Regions from separate parts of the Pseudomonas sp. GD03875 genome, predicted to be linked through region 1. Evidence: predicted binding sites of a transcription regulator. Region 1 holds the regulator's gene; each other region holds the start of a gene.
The links. Region 1 encodes sigma-54, which starts transcription at its own class of promoters, with help from an activator protein. Its sites were predicted from a motif close to ANTGGCATNNANNTTGCTNT; they were not measured.

Region 1 (3,202 bases):
GGTGACATCAAGCAGATCATCCATCACCTGAAGGCCAAGGGCATCGGCGTACTGATCACCGATCACAACGTGCGCGAGACCCTGGACATCTGCGAGACCGCCTACATTGTCAACGACGGCCAGTTGATCGCCGAAGGCGACGCCGAGACCATCCTCGCCAATCAACTGGTCAAGGAAGTCTACCTGGGCCACGAATTCCGCCTCTGAGCCCCTCCCGCGTGCGGGACTTGCGCAAACGGCTGGAATCATTCAAGGTCAGGCATATAATTTGCTTCCTGGGGCGGCCCGCCGCCTCGCAGTTGGATGGCGCCCCGCGCCGGCAAGTGAACAAGGTACCCAGCCCCACACCATGAAACCGTCGCTAGTCCTCAAGATGGGCCAGCAGCTGACGATGACCCCGCAGCTGCAACAGGCCATCCGCCTCCTCCAGCTTTCCACCCTGGACCTGCAGCAGGAAATCCAGGAAGCGCTGGAATCCAACCCCATGCTGGAGCGCCAGGAAGACGGCGAAGACTTCGATAACTCCGATCCCATGGCCGACGCCGCCGAACAGGCAGGCCCGGCCCAACAGGACAGCTCCAGCTTCCAGGACAGCACCGTCGCGGTGAACAACAGCGAGAGCGCCGAGGACGGTGAGTGGCATGACCGCATCCCCAGCGAGCTGCCCGTCGACACCGCCTGGGAAGACGTCTACCAGACCAGCGCCAGCAGCCTGCCGAGCAACGATGACGACGAGTGGGACTTCACCACGCGCACGTCGGCCGGCGAGAGCCTGCAGAGCCATCTGCTGTGGCAGCTCAACCTGGTGCCGATGTCCGATACCGACAAGCTGATCGGCGTCACCATCATCGACTGCATCAACAACCAGGGTTACCTGGAAGAGTCCATCGACGAGATCGTCGAGTCCTTCGATCCCGAACTGGAGATCGAGGCCGACGAGGTCGAAGCCGTCCTGCATCGCATCCAGCATTTCGAGCCGGCCGGCATCGGCGCCCGCGACCTGCGCGAATGCCTGCTGCTGCAACTGCGCCAGCTGCCGGCCGGCACACCCTGGCTGAGCGAGGCCCAGCGCCTGGCCGGCGAGCACCTCGATGTGCTCGGCAGCCGCGACTACAGCCAGCTGATGCGCCGCCTGAAGCTCAAGGAAGACGAGCTGCGCCAGGTGATCGAACTGATCCAGAGCCTCAACCCGCGCCCCGGATCGCAGATCGAGGCCGGCGAGCCGGAATACGTGGTGCCGGACGTGATCGTGCGCAAGCACAACGAACGCTGGCTGGTCGAACTGAACCAGGAAGCCGTGCCGCGCCTGCGGGTCAACCCGCAGTACGCCGGCTTCGTCCGCCGCGCCGACTCCAGCGCGGACAACACCTTCATGCGCAACCAGCTGCAGGAGGCGCGCTGGTTCATCAAGAGCCTGCAGAGCCGCAACGAGACGCTGATGAAGGTGGCGACGCAGATCGTCGAGCACCAGCGCGGCTTCCTCGAATACGGCGACGAGGCCATGAAGCCCCTGGTGCTGCATGACATCGCCGAGGCGGTGGGCATGCACGAGTCGACCATCTCGCGGGTCACCACGCAGAAATTCATGCACACCCCGCGCGGCATCTACGAGCTGAAGTACTTCTTCTCCAGCCATGTCAGCACCTCCGAGGGCGGCGAATGCTCGTCCACCGCGATCCGCGCCATCATCAAGAAACTGGTGGCCGCGGAAAACGCGAAAAAGCCGTTGAGTGACAGCAAGATCGCTGGTTTACTGGAGGCACAGGGCATTCAGGTAGCCCGCCGCACCGTCGCCAAGTACCGTGAGTCCCTCGGCATAGCGCCGTCCAGCGAACGCAAGCGACTGATGTAAGCGGCCCTGAGCGGAAGGTTTCTGCACACCGTATCGAGCGCCGGATACCCTGCCACGGGGAAACCACGGCCAGCAGTGCAGCACCCTCCCAGCCAGCGTGTTACGGCGGCAGGCCCGATAGCCTGTCTCTTACACAAGGCAACAAGGAGATGCGTTATGCAAGTCAACATCAGTGGACATCAACTGGATGTGACAGACGCCCTGCGTGACTATGTCGGCGAGAAGTTGGGCCGGCTGGAGCGCCATTTCGACAAGATCACCAATGTGCAGGTCATCATGGAGGTCGAGAAGCTGAAGCAGAAGATCGAAGCGACCCTGCACATTGCCGGCGGTGAGGTGGTCGCCAACGCCGAGCACGAAGACATGTACGCCGCCATCGACCTGCTGACCGACAAACTCGACCGCCAACTGATCAAGCACAAGGAAAAGCAGCTGGGCCGCCTGCAGGGCGCCACCGCACGCTGATACCTCCCCCTCCATGATCCGACTCGAAACCATCCTGACTCCCGCACGTTCCCCCGTGAACGTGCCGGGAGGCAGCAAGAAGCGTGTACTCGAACAGATTGCCAATCTGGTCGCCCGTGATCTGCCCGATCTGGATGCCCAGGACATCTTCGAAAACCTGATCGCCCGCGAGAAGCTCGGCTCCACCGGCTTCGGCAACGGCATCGCCATTCCCCACTGCCGCCTGGCCGGCTGCAATGCGCCGATCAGCGCCGTGCTGCACCTGGAAGCGGCCGTGGACTTCGACGCCATCGACGGCGCGCCGGTGGACCTGCTGTTCGTCCTGCTGGTGCCGGAGGCGGCGACCGACGAGCACCTCGAACTGCTGCGCCAGATCGCCAGCATGCTGGACCGTGCCGAGGTGCGCGAGCGCCTGCGCCAGGCGCAGAGCAACGAGGATCTGTACCAGGTCGTGGTCGACGTACAGAACGGCCTTTGAACAGGGGGGCGGCATGCGTCTGATCATCGTCAGCGGGCGTTCCGGCTCGGGCAAGAGCACCGCCCTCGACGTACTGGAAGACAACGGTTTCTACTGCATCGACAACCTGCCTGCCGGGCTCCTGCCTGACCTGGCGGAACGTTCCCTGCTGCAGACCGAGCTGCTGCACCCGCAGGTTGCCGTGTCGGTCGATGCGCGCAACCTGCCCAGCCAGCTCAAGCGCTTCCCGGAGCTGCTCGACGAGGTACGTGGCCGTCATATCCAGTGTGACGTGCTGTATCTCGACGCCGACGAGGAAACCCTGCTCAAGCGCTTCTCCGAGACCCGCCGGCGCCACCCGCTGACCAACGAGAAGCGCGCCCTGGCCGAAGCCATCCGCGACGAAACCCAGCTGCTGCAGCCGATCA
Region 2 (3,202 bases), on a different contig from region 1:
GGGCGTACCGCTTCGACCCGCTCGGGCAGGTCGATGGTCAGCCCGGACTCGTCGATTACCTCGAAGCCGGCCTCGACCAGGGCGTTCTTCAGGCGGCCGACCTTCTTCGGCGTATCGTTGATCAGGAGTATGCGTAGCATCGTGCGTCTCCCGGTCCGTTACAGAGCGATGGCGGCGGCGCCGTCGGCGCGCGCGTGGATGGCGAACGAGCGGGCGTAGCCGGCGGGTTCGCTGCCGTCCCAGACGCTGCCGTCGAGCAGGGTGGAACTGCGCATCTCGCTGACCGGCACGGCGACGCCCAGCGCCTCGGCGGCGGCGCGGTAGATGTCCAGCCGGTGGATGCGACGGGCGATGCCGAGGTAGTCCGGGTCGTCCCGCAGCAGGCCCCAGCGGCGGAACTGGGTGAGGAACCACATGCCGTCGGACAGCCAGGGCATGTTCACCTCGCCGTCGGCGAAGAAGCGCAGCGGGTGTGCGTCCAGCCAGGCGTGGCCGAGGCCGTCCTCGTACTGGCCGAGGAAGCGCGGCTGGATGGCCGAGAGCGGGGCGTCGACATACTCGGCGCTGCTGATCAACTGGGCAGTGCCGCGGCGGTTTTCCTCGCTCTCGTCGATGAAGCGGCTGGCCTCCAGCACGGCCATGGTCAGCGCGCGGGCGGTGTTGGGGTACTGCTCGGCGAATTCGCGGGTCACGGCCAGTACCTTCTCCGGGTGGTCGGCCCAGATGTCCTGGCTGGTAGCCAGGGTGAAGCCCTGGTCTTCCTCCACGGCCAGGGCGCCCCACGGGCCGCCGGCGCAGAAGCCGTCGATGCGCCCGGCGCGCAGGTGGGCGACCATCTGCGAGGGCGGAACCACCACGGTGTTGACGTCTTCCAGCGGGTGGATGCCGTGGGCGGCCAGCCAGTAGTACAGCCACATGGCGTGGGTGCCGGTGGGGAAGGTCTGGGCGAAGGTGAGGCGTGCACCACCTTGGTGCACGCGCGCGGCGAGTGCCTCGGCGCTGGTCACGCCGGCCTGCTTGAGCGGCTGGGACAGGTTGAGCGCCTGGCCGTTCTGGCACAGGCCCATGAGGATGGCCATCTCGGTGGCCGCGCCGCCGAGGCCCAGGTGGATGCCGTAGACCTGGCCATAGAGGGCCTGGGCGGCGTCCAGCTCGCCGCTCAGCAGGCGGTCGCGCAGGCCGGCCCAAGAGGCCTGGCGCTGCAGGTTGAGGGTCAGCCCGTAGGGCTGGGCGAAGCCCTGGGTCGCTGCCACGATCAGCGACGCGGAGTCAGTGAGGGCCATGAAGCCCAGGTTCAGTTCGCTCTTTTCCGGGGCATCGCTGCCCGCGACCCAGGCCAGGGCGTCGCTACGGATATTGCCGCTGTCGTTCATCGAGATGTTCCGCCGTAGAGCAAAAAAAGGCGTCGCTCCGGGCCGCCGCAGGGGCGGTGGCCGGAAACGACGCCATTGTCTGGAACTGCTCCGCCGTTGGAGCGAGTCCTGCTGGACAGGCTCAAGCAAGCCATGTGCCAGCGCTACGGTTGGAACCGTGCCGCAGGGTTCAGCGTTCGATGATCTGCTTGATCTGGGTCTGCGGGATCTGCTGCTTGCGGCCCTCGGTGTCCTCGAACTCGATCATGCCGGTGTCCTCGTCCAGCTCGGGCTTGCCGTCGCTGGTGAGCATCTGGCCATCGGTGGTGAGGATGAGGTGTTCGCTAGCGCAGCCGGTGAGGGCGAGGAAGAACAGCAGGGTGGCTATCCGGTGCTTCATGAGGTGCTCCTGGGTGGTGGGATTCACCTCAAGTATTTCCGCGCCGCTGCGTTTGGCAAGGCGGCGCGGCAATACGTCCTTAGCGTTCGATGATCTGCTTCACCGAAGTCTGCGGAATCTGCTGCTCGTTGCCCTCGGCGTCCTCGTAGGTGATCAGGCCGGTGTCCTCGTCGATCTTCGGCTTGTCCTGAGCACTGAGCATCTGGCCGTCGGTGGTGGCGATGATGTAGTCGGTGGAGCAGCCGGCGAGGCCGATCGCGCAGAGCAGGGCGAGAATCCAGGGTTTCATGGTGAACTCCTTATGAATGGGGCGCCCGCGAGGGGCTTCAGAGCTTCGGACCACGGCTCTCCCGGTTTCGCTCCATAAAAATATGCGGGCCGGTCCGGCTCCAAAGAAGGCTATGTCCCCGTTAGATGTTGTAGTGCCCTGACCCCTGTTGGATCCCCGCCTACGCGGGGATGACGAGGTAGGGGTGGAGTTGCTTCTGAAACCGTCATTCCCGCGCAGGCGGGAATCCAGGGACAGGCAGCTGCAGCATTCAGATAAAGAGAGGCTTGACCGCGTAGTACGTAACGTGGACATGGCTGAGAGAAGGCTCTGTCCGCGTGAGTTGTTGCACACCTTGTGGGAGCGGATTTATCCGCGAATTTCGCGGCCAATCGGAAGGTCGCCCAGCCGCTTCCACGAAAGCAGGATTGCGCCACCAACACGTCATGCGGACATAGCACAAAAAAGAAAGCCCCGCATGAGCGGGGCTTTCTGTTCACCGGGTGAGGCTTAGGCTTGAACGACCGGGATCTTGGCGTTCGCGGCCGCTTCCTTGTACTCGGCGATCTGGTCGAAGCTCAGGTAGCGATAGATGTCGGCAGCCATGCTGTCGATGTTCTTCGCGTACTCCATGTACTCCTCGACGGTCGGCAGCTTGCCGATGATCGAGGCGACCGCCGCCAGTTCGGCGGAGGCCAGGTACACGTTGGTCGCGTCGCCCAGACGGTTGGGGAAGTTACGGGTGGAGGTGGAGACCACGGTGGAACCGGTCTGCACGCGTGCCTGGTTGCCCATGCACAGGGAGCAGCCCGGCATTTCCATGCGGGCGCCGGCCTTGCCGTAGATGCCGTAGTAGCCTTCCTCGGTCAGCTGGTGCTGGTCCATCTTGGTCGGCGGGGCCAACCACAGACGGGTCGGAATGCCGCCCTTGACCTTGTCCAGCAGCTTGCCGGCGGCGCGGAAGTGGCCGATGTTGGTCATGCAGGAACCGATGAAGACTTCGTCGATCTTCTCGCCGGCCACGGTGGACAGCAGGCGGGCGTCGTCCGGGTCGTTCGGCGCGCACAGGACCGGCTCCTTCACGTCGGCCAGATCGATCTCGATCACGGCGGCGTATTCGGCGTCGGCATCGGCGGCCAGCAGTTGCGGGTTGGCCAGCCAGGCTTCCATGGCCTGGGCGCG
Region 3 (3,202 bases), on a different contig from region 1:
TAGCCCACTTCCAGGCCGACCATGTCCACCGGGGTGACGTCGTCCCAGCCCAGTTCCTTGACCTCCTGGGCCTTCTGCGCCGGCAGCAGCTCCTGCTGGCGCTTGACCGCCTCGGCCTCGGCCTTGACCTTCTGCTGCTTGCTGCGCCAGATCAGGAAGGCGCCGCCGGCCGCCAGCAGCGCCAAGCCGAGGAACGGCACGTGCGGCATGCCGGGCACCAGCCCCATCACCGCAATGATGAGGGCAGCCACGGCCAGCGCCTTGGGCGAGGCGAACATCTGCCGGTTGACCTGCTGGCCCATGTCCTCGGAGGAAGACACGCGGGTCACCATGATCGCCGCGGCGGTAGACAGCAGCAGCGACGGGATCTGCGCCACCAGACCGTCACCGATCACCAGCAACGCGTAGATCTTGCTCGCCTCGTTGAACGACAGGCCGTGCTGCAGCATGCCGATGCCCATGCCGCCGAGCAGGGTGACGAACATGATCAGCAGGCCGGCGACCGCGTCGCCGCGCACGAACTTGCTGGCACCGTCCATCGAGCCGTAGAAGTCGGCCTCCTGGGCCACCTCGCTGCGCCGCAGCTTGGCGGTGTCCTGGTCGATCAGGCCGGAGTTGAGGTCGGCGTCGATGGCCATCTGCTTGCCGGGCATGGCGTCCAGGGTGAAGCGCGCGCTGACCTCGGAGATACGGCCGGCACCCTTGGTGACCACCACGAAGTTGATGATCATGAGGATGGCGAACACCACCACACCGACCACGTAGTTGCCGCCGATCACCACCTCGCCGAAGGCCTGGATCACCTTGCCGGCGGCGTCGTGGCCTTCCTGGCCGTGCAGCAGCACCACCCGGGTCGAGGCGATGTTCAGCGCCAGGCGCAGCAGCGTGGCGACCAGCAGAATGGTCGGGAACACGGCGAAGTCCAGCGGCCGCAGCGCGTACACGCTGACCAGCAGGACCACGATCGACAGGGCGATGTTGAAGGTGAAGAACACGTCCAGCAGGAACGCCGGCATGGGCAGCGTCATCATCGCCAGCAGCACCAGTACCAGCACCGGCACGCCGAGGTTGCCATGCCCCAGCCCTGCGAGATTGCTGCGCATGTTGCCGATCAGTTGAGCGCGATCCACTGCCACTTGCTTACCCCAGCCAATTCAATCTTTTGACGCGATATGTGTCGTGCTGGAGTCAGAGCAAGAAGTCGGCCAGCTTTGCCAACTCGCTGAAACAGTTCCCATTCGCAGGAAACCACCGAAGCGGGCTACAGTCACAGGTCGACCAAGACCCCGTTCATCACCCAAGGAGAAACACAATGAAGAAGATGGTCATCGCCGCCGCCCTGCTCGGCCTCTATGGCACCGCCCAGGCCGCGCCGCTGAGCGTGCAGCTCGACGCGGTGGACGCCAATGGCGTCGGCAAGGAGGTCGGCAAGGAGGTCGGCACGGTCAGCGTCGAACAGACCCCCTACGGCCTGGTGTTCACCCCTGCCCTGTCAGGCCTCACGCCCGGCCTGCATGGCTTCCATGTGCACATGAACGCCAGTTGCGAGGCAGGCCTCAAGGACGGCAAGCCCTCTCCCGCGGAAGCCGCCGGCGGCCACTGGGACCCGGACGGCACCAGCCGCCACGGCGCGCCCTGGGAGGACAACGCCCACCGTGGCGACCTGCCGCCGCTCTACGTCGATGCCCATGGCAAGGCCGAGCAGCCGGTGCTGGCGCCGCGCCTGAAGAGCCTGGACGATCTCAAGGGCCGCGCACTGATGGTCCACGCCGGCGGCGACAACCATGCCGACCACCCCATGCCGCTGGGCGGCGGCGGCGTTCGCGTGGCCTGTGGCGTGATCCGCTGAGGCCAGCGCCTCGCCGGCCTGCCGTCCCTCGGGCGGCGGGTCGGCGACACTATTCGTCGCGGCGCAGGTCCGGCGGAATCGGCAGGTCCGGCAGCGGACCGGGGCGCTTGCCCTTGCCGGAGCGGAATTGCCTGAGCTGATACACGTAGGCCAGCACCTGGGCCACGGCCAGGTACAGGCCGGCGGGAATCTCCTGATCCACTTCGGTGGAGTAGTACACGGCCCGCGCCAGGGCGGGCGACTCCAGCAGCGTGATGCTGTTCTCCTGGGCGATCTCGCGAATCTTCAGCGCCAGGAAATCGCCGCCCTTGGCCAGCAGCATCGGCGCGGTGCCCTTGGCCGGGTCGTATTTCAGCGCCACGGCGAAGTGGGTCGGGTTGGTGATGACCACGTCGGCCTCGGGCACCTGCTGCATCATCCGCCGCTCGGCCATCTGCCGCTGCAACTGGCGAATCTTCGACTTGACCTCGGGCTTGCCCTCACTGTCCTTGTACTCGTCCTTGACCTCCTGCTTGGTCATCTTCAGCTTCTGCTTGCTGTCCCAGAGCTGGAACGGCACGTCCACCGCGGCGATCAGGATCAGCCCGCAGGCCAGCCACAGCAGGCTCCAGCCGGCCACCTGCATGGCGTGCAGGATCGCCGACTCGACCGACTCGTTGGCGATGGCCTGCAGGTCTTCGCGGTCGGAGTTCAGCACCGCCAGGGCCACCAGCAGGATCACCACGAACTTGGCCAGGGCCTTGAGCAGCTCCACCAGCGCCTTGGCGGAGAACATGCGCTTGAGCCCCTCCAGCGGATTCATCCGGCTGAACTTGGGCATCAGCGCTTCGCTGGAGAACAGCCAGCCACCGAGGGCGATCGGGCCGATGATGGAGGCGACCAGCAGCACGGTGAGGAACGGCTGCAGGGCCAGCAACGCCTCCATGCCGGTGGCCAGCAGGTAGCGGGCCATGGCGCCTTCGTCTTGCAGCACCTCGCGCGGCAGGGAGAAGTTGCCACGCATCATTCCCAGCATCGCATGCCCCATCTGGGCGCCGAAAATCAGCAGCGCCGCCGCCCCGGCGAACGTGACCGCGAAGGTGTTGAGCTCCTTGGAACGGGCGATCTGGCCCTTCTTGCGCGCCTCTTCCAGGCGCTTGCTGGTGGGTTCCTCGCTCTTGTCGGCGCCGCTTTCGCTCTCGGCCATGGCGGAGCCTCCTCAGCGAATGCGCGCCAGTTCGCGCAGTTGTAGAAGGGCCTCGCTGGTCAGCGTCTGGAAGTGCGCGAGGAAGTCCGAAAGGCCGACCCAGAAGATGAACAGGCCGAGCACCAGGGTCAGCGGAAAGCCGATGGAGAAGATATTGAGCTGCGGCG
Region 4 (3,202 bases), on a different contig from region 1:
AACCTCAGCTTCCAGCGCCGGGTGGTGGAGGTGTGGAACGGCGGCCTGCCGGATGGCCACCTGCTGCACGTCGCCAGCGGCGAACGGGTGCCGCTGGTGTCGCGCCACCTGCCGCTGGGCGTGCTCGAGCCGGGCGCGTTCAACGATGTCTACGAGGTGCATCCGCTGCAGCCGGGGGATCGCATCTTCCTGCTCTCGGACGGCGTGCTGGAGACCCGCGATGCCAGCGGGCAGCTGTTCGGCGAGGATCGGTTGCTGCAGGTGTTCGCCGCCGAGCACTCGCCGGAGTGCCTGTTCGAGAATATCCAGGCGGCCCTGGCCGCCTTCCGGGGCGAGGCTCAGGACGACGTCAGCATGATCGAGCTGAGCATGGTCGAGGACGGCGCCCTGAGCCGGCCGCCGCTGTCCTTCTCCGACAGCGGCCAGAGCAGCGCGCTGGACTGGTCGGTCTCCTTCGAGTTCCGCGCCGAGGCACTCAAACGCTTCAATCCCCTGCCGTTCCTGCTGCAACTGCTGATGGAAGTGCGTGGCCTGCGGGCCAGGGGTGGCGCGCTGTACGCGGTGATGGCCGAACTGTATTCCAATGCCCTGGAGCACGGTGTGCTGGGGCTTGACTCCACCCTGAAGTCCGACGCCCAGGGCTTTGCCCGCTACTACTCCGAGCGCGGTCAGCGCTTGCAGACGTTGCAGGACGGATTCGTGAAATTCGAGCTGGAGCTGTTGCCGGAGGAGGGCGGCGGCTGCCTGCGTATCCGCGTGCAGGACAGCGGCAAGGGCTTCGACGTGGCCGGCGTGCTGGCCCGGCAGGACGATTGTGTCAGCCTCAGCGGCCGCGGCATGCGCCTGGTGCGCCAGCTCGCCGATCGTTGCGACTGGGCGGCGGATGGCTGCGGCGCCGTCGTGGAGTTTCGCTGGACGGCTCAGGCATAATCGCCGCTTCCCGGCCAAGGAGTGAGCAGGTGTCCGATTCCCATCTCGATCAGAGCGTGCTGGCGTCCCTTCTGGACGTCATGGGGGAGGAGTATCCCGTGCTGCTGGACACCTTCCTGGCCGATTCCGAGGAACGCCAGCGGCACATCCACGAGGCCATGGTCGGGGAGGATGCGCAGGCCCTGCGCCTGGCCGCCCACAGCTTCAAGGGCAGCTGCAGCAACATGGGCGCGCCGTTGCTGGCTGGGCTGTGCAAGCAGCTGGAAGAGGCCGCCCGGCGCGAGCGCCTGGACGAGGTGCCGGACTTGGTCGAGCAGATCGGCCGCGAGTTCGCCATCGTCCGCATCCTGCTCAAGTCAGAGCGCCAGCGGTATCGCTGAGCGGAGTTGGAGACAGCGCATCGGGTGGATATACGCCGTCATCTCCGCGAAGGCGGAGATCCAGGGGCGCAGTGTTTCGGCCCGCACATGGATTCCCGCCTGCGCGGGAATGACGGGGGCCTACCTTCTGTGCGTAGAAGGCTTTCACCCAAGGTTATCGAGTGAAGCCGCAGCCTTACGCACCTCGCGCTCGTCATCCCCGCGAAGGCGGGGACCTAGGGGCGCGGTGTTTCGACCCGCACATGGATTCCCGCCTTCGCGGGAATGACGGGGGTTCTACCTTCTGTGTGTAGAAGGCGTTCACCAGGGTTATCGAGTGGAGCTGCGGCTGTACGCACTTCGATGTCCGTCGTCCCCGCGAAGGCGGGGACCCAGGGGCGCAGTGTTTCGACCCGCACATGGATTCCCGCCTTCGCGGGAATGACGGGGAGCTACCTTCTGGGTGTAGAAGGCCTTCACCAGGGTTATCGAGTGGAGCTGCGGCTGTACGTACCTCGACGCCCGTCGTCCCCGCGAAGGCGGGGACCCAGGGGCGCGGTGTCTCGACCCGAACATGGATTCCCGCCTTCGCGGGAATGACGGGACTTCCTGCCTTTCTTGCCCGGACGAAGTTTCATCCGATTGCCGGCGCTCGGGCAAAGTTGGCCCGGCCCTTGCTCTCTCCCCGATACGATCCATCCCTAACGGAGAGTATCCATGTCCGTTGCACCCGATTTCCTTCTCCAGTCCGCGCCCGAGGTGCGGCCGAAGGCAGCCGCCGCGAAGGCGCCCGCCACCGGTCCGGAACCCAGGAACAAAGACGCTTCCAGCTTCGCCGACGTCTACGCCCGGGAGCGTCAGGCGAAGGTGGCGGAGCGCAAGGAGGCCGCCGCCAAGGCCTCCGAGCAGCGCTCGGCCGATGCCAAGCCGGCCGGCGAGTCGAAGGCCGAGGCTGCCGCCGGGCAGCCGGCCGTTGCCGAAAGCGGCAATGCCTTGCCGGAGGAAGAGGTGGTCGAGAGCGGCGAGGACGTCATCGATCCGCTGCTGCTGATGGGCATGACCGGGCAATTGCCGGCGGCCGAGACCGAAGACCCCGCGCTGGGCGTAGAGGTCGAGGCGCCGGTCGAGGAGGTCGATCCGCTGCTGCAGCAGGCCCCCGTGGTCGTCAGCGCGGCGCCGGCGGCCCTGACCGAGGCGAACCATGATCCCGAACTGGACATGCTCAACAGTCTGCCCGGGGTCAAGCTGGCCCTGGAGATCGGCGCGCAGGGCCAGGCCGCGGCCCAGCAGCAGCTGAGCCCGGGAGCGGTGGCGGCGGAACGCTCGGCCAGCCCCGGCCAGGGCTTTGCTAATGCTTTGGCTGCCCTTTCCGGCGATGCCATGCCCAGCGAGGAAACGCCGTCGGAAGGACTGGAGGCCGATCTGTTCGGCGAGGGAACGGACAAGCCGCTGCCGAATCTGCGCGAGGGCCAGGCCGAGGTCCGCGCCGAGAACTTCGCCAGCCGGCTCAGCGCGCTGAGCCAGGCCATCAACCAGCAGACCAACGTCCAGCAGCGCCTGCCGCTGGTGCCGGGGCAGCCGCTACAGATGAACCACGCAGGCATGAGCGAGGCGGTGGTGGACAAGGTGATGTGGCTGTCCAGCCAGAACCTCAAGTCCGCCGAGATCCAACTCGACCCGGCCGAGCTGGGGCGCCTGGAAGTACGCATCGAGCTGAACAAGGACCAGGCGGCCCAGGTCACCTTCGTCAGCGCCAACGCCAACGTGCGTGACCAGCTGGAAGGCCAGGCCCACCGTCTGCGCGAGCTGTTCGCCCAGCAGGGCATGAACCAGCTCGACGTGAACGTTTCCGACCAGTCGCTGGCCCGTGGCTCCCACGGCGGTGGCGAGGAAGGCCAGCGGCGCTCCGCGGG

Region 2: the regulator sigma-54 is predicted to act here: its motif matches at 1,496-1,515, upstream of N5D30_RS05525 (CmpA/NrtA family ABC transporter substrate-binding protein).
Region 3: the regulator sigma-54 is predicted to act here: its motif matches at 1,191-1,210, upstream of flhA (flagellar biosynthesis protein FlhA).
Region 4: the regulator sigma-54 is predicted to act here: its motif matches at 1,951-1,970, upstream of N5D30_RS02705 (flagellar hook-length control protein FliK).

The regions. Positions count from the first base shown of each region.
Region 1 covers NZ_JAOCCV010000034.1:21,694-24,895, forward strand. The annotation lists gene lptB (LPS export ABC transporter ATP-binding protein) at 1-207, shown strand, start outside; gene N5D30_RS22065 (RNA polymerase factor sigma-54) at 350-1,852, shown strand; gene raiA (ribosome-associated translation inhibitor RaiA) at 2,009-2,317, shown strand; gene ptsN (PTS IIA-like nitrogen regulatory protein PtsN) at 2,331-2,795, shown strand; gene rapZ (RNase adapter RapZ) at 2,809-3,202, shown strand, end outside.
Region 2 covers NZ_JAOCCV010000005.1:13,042-16,243, reverse strand. The annotation lists gene N5D30_RS05530 (ANTAR domain-containing response regulator) at 1-140, opposite strand, end outside; gene N5D30_RS05525 (CmpA/NrtA family ABC transporter substrate-binding protein) at 159-1,373, opposite strand; gene N5D30_RS05520 (YgdI/YgdR family lipoprotein) at 1,543-1,752, opposite strand; gene N5D30_RS05515 (YgdI/YgdR family lipoprotein) at 1,832-2,041, opposite strand; gene acnB (bifunctional aconitate hydratase 2/2-methylisocitrate dehydratase) at 2,531-3,202, opposite strand, start outside.
Region 3 covers NZ_JAOCCV010000002.1:270,873-274,074, reverse strand. The annotation lists gene flhA (flagellar biosynthesis protein FlhA) at 1-1,130, opposite strand, end outside; gene sodC (superoxide dismutase [Cu-Zn] SodC) at 1,313-1,849, shown strand; gene flhB (flagellar biosynthesis protein FlhB) at 1,899-3,035, opposite strand; gene fliR (flagellar biosynthetic protein FliR) at 3,048-3,202, opposite strand, start outside.
Region 4 covers NZ_JAOCCV010000002.1:263,200-266,401, forward strand. The annotation lists gene N5D30_RS02695 (fused response regulator/phosphatase) at 1-930, shown strand, start outside; gene N5D30_RS02700 (Hpt domain-containing protein) at 960-1,310, shown strand; gene N5D30_RS02705 (flagellar hook-length control protein FliK) at 2,007-3,202, shown strand, end outside.